DNA from 3 places in the Planomicrobium sp. MB-3u-38 genome. Region 3 is predicted to be linked to each of the others. Evidence: riboswitches for the same ligand, from Rfam matches in the RefSeq annotation. Region 3 holds a riboswitch; each other region holds the start of a gene.
The links. A riboswitch is a leader RNA that binds a small molecule or an ion and turns the genes downstream of it on or off. The one in region 3 is predicted to bind lysine.
Positions count from the first base shown of each region.

Region 1: another riboswitch for lysine. It lies ahead of dapA (4-hydroxy-tetrahydrodipicolinate synthase); the one in region 3 lies ahead of CXF70_RS04950 (aspartate kinase).
Region 2: another riboswitch for lysine. It lies ahead of CXF70_RS14925 (Na+/H+ antiporter NhaC family protein); the one in region 3 lies ahead of CXF70_RS04950 (aspartate kinase).

Region 1 covers NZ_PJBO01000037.1:78,430-81,709, reverse strand. The annotation lists gene ypfJ (KPN_02809 family neutral zinc metallopeptidase) at 1-658, opposite strand, end outside; gene CXF70_RS08455 (class I SAM-dependent methyltransferase) at 715-1,335, opposite strand; lysine riboswitch at 1,465-1,645, shown strand; gene dapA (4-hydroxy-tetrahydrodipicolinate synthase) at 1,793-2,674, shown strand; gene CXF70_RS08445 (STAS domain-containing protein) at 2,732-3,280, opposite strand, start outside.
Region 2 covers NZ_PJBO01000071.1:137,625-140,904, reverse strand. The annotation lists gene CXF70_RS14925 (Na+/H+ antiporter NhaC family protein) at 1-1,259, opposite strand, end outside; lysine riboswitch at 1,371-1,552, opposite strand; gene CXF70_RS14920 (bifunctional metallophosphatase/5'-nucleotidase) at 1,619-2,962, opposite strand; gene CXF70_RS14915 (DUF72 domain-containing protein) at 2,990-3,280, opposite strand, start outside.
Region 3 covers NZ_PJBO01000009.1:107,211-110,490, reverse strand. The annotation lists gene CXF70_RS04955 (nuclease-related domain-containing protein) at 1-259, opposite strand, end outside; gene CXF70_RS04950 (aspartate kinase) at 607-1,818, opposite strand; lysine riboswitch at 1,976-2,149, opposite strand; gene uvrC (excinuclease ABC subunit UvrC) at 2,192-3,280, opposite strand, start outside.

The sequences.
Region 1 (3,280 bases), on a different contig from region 3:
GATAGCCCATCTGCTGGGCATGATGCGCCCAGACGCCCGACAGATAATCCGCCTGGAGCTCGAGCTGCACTTGCACCTTATTGTATTCTTCTTCACTCAATTGATTGCGCAGCGGCTGCACTTCCTGCATCACGCCGAGCAGATTCTGCACATGATGCCCGACTTCATGGGCAATGACGTACGCCATGGCAAAATCACCAGGCGCATTGAATTGACGCTGCAATTCACCGTAAAAATCCAAATCGATATAAAGCTTATAATCTGCAGGACAATAAAAAGGACCCACCGACGCACCGGCAGTACCGCAGGCGGACTGTACACTGTCCGTAAAGAGGACAAGTGTCGGCTCTTCATATTGCATGCCTTCTTCTGCAAAAACTTCGGTCCACACTTCTTCCGTATCCGCGAGTACGACAGATACGAAGTCAGCCAATTCTTCTTCCTGTTCGGTCGCCTGATAAGGTTCACCTGTACTGCTGCCGCCGGAACCATTTCCGCCCATACCATCAAGCAGGATGCCCGGATCTCCTCCGAGGAATGTCACGATCAGGATCAGCACAATACCGCCGAGCCCGCCGCCGACTGCCAATCCTTTACCTCCGCCGCTTCCTCTTCTGTCTTCTACATTCGCACTGCCTCTCCGGCCTCTCCACTTCATAGGACCACATCCGTTTCTGTCTCATTTCAATTGTTTATACCCATTTGTAAGATTCGTTAAATCTCTTGCTGAGTATATTTGTAAATTAAAAATTGCTCTGAAGGATCTTTATTGAATTCCGGCAAACCAATTTGTTCCTTCAATTTAAACAGGTTGCCGCGTTCCAGATAGTCGATGTATTCGGTGGAAGGATAATAGAGGATGATTGTCAGATCTCTCGGAAAGTTTTCAGCGGACAATAGAATATTGTCTACGATTTTCATGAATATCTGCTCAGAAAAAGGGTTGAAAAAGTAAAAGACCGTATCTTCCGGTTGAATATGATAGTCCTGAGCTAAGCCTTCACGGAAGTCGATGCGCCCTGCAGCTCTATGATTTTTTCCTTTACGGTTATAAGTTTCGAGGTTTTTCAGCGCCTCCGTAAAAAAGCTGGTATTCAGCTCAATGCCTGTGGAACGGCAGCCGAAGCGGTCGTGCGCATAAAAATTCAGCCGTCCTTTGCCGCTGCCGAAATCCACCAGTCCATCGTCGACGCCAAGAGGATGGCGATTGAATAATTCCTTTAAATGCAAATATGGGGTTGGTTCATACCTGTTGTGGTGAAGTGTGGCTTCAGAAATCCACTGTGTGCCTTCTGTCGCGATATTCAAATATTGGTCGCCTTCAAATTCCTTCATGCTGTTCTCCCCCAATTCTGCTTGCCCTGAGTGCTGGCCTTGTCTTTCAATACCCGATTCTTCTTGCAAATAACAGCGTATTTTGATAAAGTCGAGCTAATTCAATAGTTCTTGCTTCCTTTACAGGGAAGTGAGGATAGAGGCGCAATTATCATCAGTAAGCAGATTGAGGAGCACGGGCTCCGCCGACTTCTGCCGGAAGGGATATTTGCCGAAGCGGCGGAAAGCCCCTGATTTCCGTTGCTGGTCCTGCATTTAAGAGATGCCGGATTGTCATGCGGCTTTTGACGCATGGAGGGCTATCTGACGCACAGCAACACATCCCGTTTGTGTTTGCGCAGCAGCAGCGGCCCTTCGCCGCTGCTTTTTTTATGGCCATAGATAATTTCTGATGTGGCACTAAGCAGATGACCACACCTCGGATCGAACTAAAAAAATTAATAAAGGATGGGATATTATGAACTTCGGAAAAATCATCACTGCGATGGTCACGCCTTTTGACGCAAACGGCGATATTGACTTTCCAGCCACAGAAAAATTGATAGAGCACCTCATCGCCAACGGTTCTGACGGCCTCGTCGTTGCCGGCACTACCGGTGAATCGCCGACTTTGACGGCAGCTGAAAAATTGGCGCTGTTCAAATTTACTGCAGAGAAAGTGAACGGCCGCATTCCCGTCATAGCAGGAACCGGTTCAAACGATACCCGTTCATCGATTGCGTTGACAAAGCAAGCGGAAGAAGCAGGTGTCGATGGCATCATGCTTGTCACGCCTTATTATAATAAGCCCGCGCAAGAAGGCTTATTCCAGCATTTCAAAGCCATTGCCGAAGCAACTCGCCTGCCGATCATGCTTTACAACATCCCCGGCCGCAGCGCTGTCAATATGGCACCTGAAACAATCATCCGTTTGTCCGCTGTCAGCAACATCGTCTCTGTCAAAGAAGCCAGCGGCAACCTTGACGCTGCGTCAATGATCATCGATGGCACGCCGGACGGCTTTACGGTATACAGCGGCGACGATGGTTTGACGCTTCCGCTGATGGCAATTGGCGCGGATGGCATCGTTTCCGTGGCTTCCCATATCATCGGCAATGAAATGCAGGAGATGATCACAAACTTTACAAGCGGCAACATCAAAGAAGCGGCAGCCCAGCACCGCAAACTGCTTCCGGTCATGAACGCGCTGTTTGCAGCACCAAACCCTGTACCGGTAAAAACTGCTTTACAATTACTCGGCGTCGAGACGGGCAAAGTCCGCTTGCCGATGATTCCGTTGAACGACGAAGAAACTGTCACCCTACGTCAGCTTCTCGAAGCCGGCAATATCCGGGCTTAATTCATATGAACGAAAAAAACGCTGGAGCATCGCGCTTCAGCGTTTTTTCGTGTTCAATTATAATTTAGTGAAATCAAGCTTCTCAAGTGTCTGCTTCAAGCTGCCGCCCGTTACGAGTGAACGCGTGTCGATAGCCAATTGGGACAGCGTAATCGCAATTTCTGAACGGATGCCGGTCAAAATCGCTTTAACACCCACCATATTGAGTGCCTGAACAATCTTAATGATTTGTTCAGCCACCATTGAATCCACTTTGACTACGCCGGACAGGTCGATCACCAATGTGGAAATCCGGAGTTTATTGGCAGCTGTCAGTGTTTTCTCAAGGATGAACTGAGCACGGTCAATTTCAAGATCTCCAACAAGCGGCAAAATCGCTACTTTATCAGCGATCGGCACCACTGGAGCGGAAAGTTCGAAAAATTCCTGTCGCGCTGCAGTGAGTCTTTCCTGATATGCATCGATATAGGCGCTGCTGTAAGAATACATAGCGTGATCCAAAAGTGTATGGAAAAATTCCATCCCATCGAACAAAGTCTCCATAGGGATACTTTGAAGTTTCCCTTCACTTCTGATCAATTTCGCCAAATGTTTGCGGTATAAAGA
Region 2 (3,280 bases), on a different contig from region 3:
ATCATGATGGTTCCGGCAATCGGCAATAGAATACCGAAAGAACCCCATGATGTGCCTGTTGAGAATGCCATGACACCAGCCAGCAGGAATAATAATACCGGAAGAACTGAAACCGGTATATTTCCTTCACTTACAATCCCTGCAAGATACGTACCTGTTTCAAGCGCTCCGATCAGGTAAGTCAATGACCAGGCGAAGATCAGAATCAGGACAGCACCGATCATTGATTTGATCCCTGCCCAGATTCCTTTGCCGATCCATCCGGCATTGGCAGTTTCATTTTTATTCATTTGCAGCAAGTAAAGCACGATGGATGTGATGGTCCCAAGAAGTCCACCCACCAATAACGATAAAGGAACATCCGTATTTTCAAAAATCAGCCAGACATCCATTTGCTGGCCTGCGTTCTGATAACCCGTCCACAACATTGCGGCGATGGTGCCGGCAACCAATACAAGAATTGGAAGCAGTAAATCAAGAACACGTCCGTGGGAATGGGATGGAAATTCTTCTTTCATTTCTCCAGGAATCGATTTATCCGGATCGTAAAGCTGACCGTTTTCGATTGCATTGATTTCGTGTTTTTTCATTTCCCCGAAATCGACATCACGGTAGGCAACGAAGAAGACGATCGCCAGTGCAGCAATCACGTAGAAGTTCATCGGCGCCATCCATAGGAATGCTTCCAAAGCCGAATACTCTACGAATGTCTGCCCGGCCAGAATCGTAGCGATGATCCCGATGATTGCGGCGCCCCAGCTCGATACCGGTGAAACCACGCAGACAGGAGCTGCCGTAGAATCGATGAAATAAGCGAGTTTCGCTCGAGATACTTTATAACGGTCCGTTATTGGACGAGCAACCTGTCCGACCGCCAATGCATTGAAATAATCATCGATGAAAATGACAATGCCGAGCGCTACTGTAAGAACTTTTGCTCCGCGGCGTGATTTGACCCGTTTTGATGCCCAGTCAGCAAAAGCATGGCTTCCTCCGGACAAACTGACGAAAGCAGTTATGATGCCAAGCAATAATAGGAATAGAAGAATAAAGACATTATATGCATTAAAGCCTTCATCCCAGAAGATCACTTGAAATGATGTAAATAATTCCTGCATTGCACCAACCGGCGCGAATGACGTTAGAATGAGCGCCGCTGAAATGATACCTACGCCCAATGATAATAATACCCGCCGGGTCAGCAATACCATGACGATTGCGATAATCGGCGGCAGGATCGAGAAGATCGTGTTTTCCATGAATAGTTTCCTCCTATTTTTTGATGGAATAGAATGGAGAAAAAAAAAGCCGGCTCTATCCTAAGGGACAAGTCGGCTTCCTACAATTCGTCTGTGCGGTAAAACATCAAACAACCCTGTAGCTCTCCATTTATGCAAGCATAAATGACAGTGACATCCCTTTTAAGGATGCCCCCAGCCTCACTTTCCGGTGACAACGGAAAATGGACTTCGGCAAAACCGCCTTTCAAATATGATCATCGCTGTCACGCTCACATATCTTACTCATCAGTTTTGCAGCCTCTACCCATCGATATACAATTCTTTGTTAGCATATACTAAAATTGTTTTGAAATCAAGGTCAATTTCATCCAGTTCTCCTACCGCACCATGTTCCGCGAAAAATAACCGCTGAATACGTCCCGGATGAACTCCGGCATAAAATAAGTTTTGGCTGAACGTTTGAATTCCGGAAAGAAATATCCGAATGTGAACATATCCAAAGTGATGAGTTTATAAATTTGATCACTGTCAGCAATGTGCCCATTTATATATAATTGATGATTGTCCAGATCCATTCCCGTACGGATCATCTTACCGAAAACTGCACCTCTGAAACCCAATCCTTTCAACTCAAGCTGTGGCCATTCAGCATTCATTGACTGAAGATATATCTCCTTCAGCTCAGCACCGCTCAGTTCGATCATGCACGGATTTATGGGATGAGGAAGCATCTGATGGAAATCGTAGCGTGTTATTTCACCAAGCGGCATGTCCTGCATAAACAAGCCGGCGTTGAACAGCGCACAATCCGCCCCCGAGAACTCGATCATGGCCTTGCCGAACAACTGGGCCATCTCAGATTCCTTAAACCATTCGGCTTTAAGGGCTGCATCATTATAAAACACAGCATCCCTCATCAATTCTTTCCCGTGTTCCCGAAGCTTCTGGTCATAATTTTCGTCAGGATTCTCTAATTTCTCTGTTTCAATTAAATACGCTTTTTTCTTTTTCAGATCTTCTTCTATAATAACGTGCCCCAGATAAGCGCCGAACTTGCCTGCAGCTCCGAGCAGTACATTGCCAATTTCTTTTCCTTCATGAAAAATATGGTGGGTGTGCGCCCCTAATATCAAATCGATTTCCGGACAGCTTTCGGCTAGAAGTTCATCTTCTCTTATCCCCAGATGCGACAAGCAGACAATAAAATCTGTTTCAGACTTGACCTCTTCGACGGCCTGCAGAATGGAGTCCCGGGCTGCAGTCACTTTCCAGCCCAGCCTTTCATAAAAAGGTGTGAATTCGGCTGTGGCACCGACAAGGCCAATCCGTTTGCCTTCAGGTGTCCTGATGATTTTATACGGCTTGGCCCAATCCGGCCGTTCGCCGTTTTCAGCTATGAGGTTGGATAGGATGATATCAAAATCCGCATCCCTGTATAATTCATCCAATTCCTCTTTCGATAAAGTGATGCCTTCGTTATTGCCTATTGTCACTGCATCGTAACCCGCTTCATTCAACAATTTCACATTACCTTTCCCCGCTGTGCCTTCAGTGAACGGATGCGAACGGTCCACATGGTCACCGATATCCAAAATGAGACAGAAATCGCCCATTTCTTCGTGCCACTGCTTCCGTTCAGCCAAAAAAGCATGGATACTTGGCCAATTGCCAAAATGGCTGTGCAGATCATTTGTGTGATAGATATGAATAGTTTCAGCCATTTTAAAACACCTCTTTATCGCCTCTCGTTAAAATTCCCCTTCAAACAGATCCAATTGCTTGGGAGCCAGATCTTCGAAGGTCAAGTCATTCATCTGCTGGAATTGCTTTGCATCTCCTGCTGCATGCCCGCCGGAGTTATTATTAAAAATGACATAGACATTGTCGGCCTGTTCAGCCAGCTTATTTGCCGCTCTGCTTATTTCTGTTAACTCTTCCTGGTTATAGTCATATAAATAACGGACTTCACGCCATTTTTTCGAGTTCCCTACATTCTGCCATCCGTGAACATTGCGGCCATGCAGCCTGAACAGTACCTT
Region 3 (3,280 bases):
TATTCTTCGAACTGATAACGATGACACAGCGCTCCGTCACCAGCAAGCCGTCCATTTGAACTTTCCAGTCGCCCAGCTTCAAACCGACATCCCAAAGCAATTCATAAGGTTCACCCCAATGAAACTCAACCATTTTCGCAAGCAAACGCTGCTCGCCTTTCCAGCCTGCTTCATAGCGGTGAAATTCCTTTTTCAAATATGCCTGCTCAGGATGCCCTGCCGGCAACCGCTCCATCAGCAGCTTCACGCCTTCCCACATCAACAAATTTTTCTCCCCTATCCGAACCGCCGCCTCCCTTTATAATTATCTGAATTATAACACTACTCCATTCCTCAGTGCTGAACGAGAAAACATATATTGAAAAAAATCTTCGCATACGCGAAGATTTCCCCAAACATTGGATTTTTCCGCCACGGCGAAAAATCCGCTTTTGCTCTTTTGCGTTAAAATGGTTTTATCACTGCAGGTACTTAAAACTGCAATCTGCCACAAAAACAAAAAACCCGGCAACCGCCGGGTTCAACATGAACTGCTATCTCGCTAATCCATCTCAAAAACTTTCTTAAAAGCAAACTATTGACAGAGAAAAACTTTCTTTCTCACCTTCACCCCAACCCATACGCTTCATGCAGCGCATTCGCCGATTTCTCCATATCGCCGCCAGGCACAACCACTGAAATCTTGATCTCCGAGGTGCTGACCATTTTGACAGGGATTTCTGACTGACGAAGAATATCGAACATGCGCGCTGCGACACCCGGATTGGATACCATGCCGGAGCCGACGATTGAGACTTTTGCCAGGCCGACTTCAAAGTCGGTAGACATGAAGCCGATCGTTTCTTTATTGACATCAAGCACACGACGCACTTCTTCCAGGCTGTCCTCTTTGATTGAAAATGAAACGGAAGGCTGGAATTCTTCTGAAATGCTTTGGACGATGATGTCTACATCGATGTGATTTTCTGCCAGCGTCATGAAGATGTTCGCGAGTGAACCGTTGAATGGTTTATTGTATGTAACGGTTACGCGCGCAATGCCGGGCTCGAATGCTACGCCACGGACGATGAGATTTTTTTCCACAGTGACCACCTCTTGTATGATTGTTCCCGGTTCGTCGGAATAGCTTGCCCGGACGGTTAATGGGACGTTATTGTTTTTCGCGAATTCGACGGCGCGCGGGTGAAGGACACCGGCACCCAGATTCGCCAGTTCCAGCATTTCATCATAGGATATCTGTTCCAATTTGCGAGCGCCTCCAACAAAACGCGGATCCGACGTATAGACTCCGTCGACATCCGTATAGATGTCGCATTTCTCCGCCTTCAATGCGGCAGCCAGCGCAACCGCCGTCGTATCGGACCCGCCGCGGCCGAGTGTCGTGATGTTGCCGATGCGGTCGACGCCCTGGAATCCGGCAACGACTGCAATAAATCCACTGTCCAAGACCGCTTCGAGGCGCTCGGTATGAATCTGTTCAATTCGCGCATTGCGCGGAACGGACTCGGTTTCGATGCCCGCCTGCCAACCGGTGAACGATACCGCTTCGTGGCCAAGCTGTTTAAAAGCCATCGCCAGCAAGGAAATCGTCACTTGTTCACCAGTCGCCAGCAGCATATCCATTTCACGTTTTGGCGGCTCCGCGGATATTTCCGCCGCCAGTCCAAGGAGCGTATCCGTCGTCTTGCCCATTGCAGACACGACGATGACAACCCGTTTGCCTTTCTCTTTCTCAGCGATTGCGCGCTTTGCAACCCCGATAATTTTTTCAGGTGTCGCCACCGAGGTTCCACCAAATTTCATCACAACAGTTTCCATTTATCATCCACTCCCACATCAGTATGTGGCTCCCAGCATGAAAAGCGCCGGCATCCGTTTCGGTTTTTAAAACAGAATGCCTTCACCAGACACGAAAAAAGGCAGCTTGCCGTCGATCCGGCAAACTACCTCTTTAATCATGTACGAAAAAACGTCCATGTGAGATAGCCCTCCAGAGTTTGACTCTGACAGCCCTGCATCTCTTAAATGCAGAACCAGCATGTTCGGCTGCAGCCTTCACACACTTCGGCGGTCGTCCCTTTCCTCATCCTTCACAGATTCTGCAAATCTCCGGATGGCTACTTTTGACGCCCGCGCCTCTATCACCACTTTTACAAGTGATTCAATTTATGTTTATTACAATAACACGAACTCAGTCCGTTGACAATGTTTGTTCGGCGAAATGCTGATGAATCGACTGCGCCAATTTTTCAGGCATCCCCGCTTCCACCAACTGGGCTGTGTCCGCTTCTTTGATTCGTTTGACGGATCCAAAATGCTTGAGCAATTGCTGCCGGCGCTTCGGACCGACGCCTTCCAGCCCGTCAAGCGCCGAAACGATCGAATTCTTGCCGCGCAGCTGACGGTGGAATGTAATTACGAAACGGTGGACTTCATCCTGTATGCGCTGCATCAGATAAAAGGCTTCGCTTGTCCGTTTCAACGGCACAACTTCGACCGGATCCCCATACAATAATTGTGAGGTCTGGTGCTTATCGTCTTTCGCCAAGCCGGCAATCGGAATCGACAGGCCAAGTTCGTCTTCTAAAATTTCGCGAGCCGATGACATCTGCCCTTTCCCTCCATCAATGACAATGAGGTCCGGCAGCGGCAATCCGTCTTTCAACACACGCGAATAACGGCGCCGTATGACTTCCCGCATAGCCGCGTAATCATCGGGCTTCGAACCGGTCCGCGTTTTGTACTTGCGGTAATCCTTTTTGGAAGGCTTGCCGTCGATGAATGTAATCATCGCCGATACGGCATCCGCCCCTTGGATATGCGAGTTATCGAACGCTTCGATTCGCAGTGGAGTCTCAATGTTCATTGCTTCACCAAGCTCCTGACAAGCACCAATAGTCCGTTCTTCCTGACGTTCAAGCAGCTGGAACTTCTCTTTGATCGAGATTTCGGCATTTTTCTTCGCCAGCAGCACCAAATCTTTTTTCTTGCCACGCTGCGGTACAAGTGTGCGCACACCAAGCCAATCCTTCACTAACTCAGCATCTTCACCCTCCGGCAATAAAATCTCGTTAGGCTTCACATGATTTGATTTCTCGTAAAACTGGCCGAGATATGTCATGAATTCTTCCTGCGGGTCGCGGTATAGCGGAAACAGGGAGACGTCGCGTTCGATCAGTTTACCTTGGCGCACGAAAAAGACCTGCACACACATCCAGCCTTTGTCGACGGCATAGCCAAAAACATCACGATTGGTGAAATCGTTCATCGCCATCTTCTG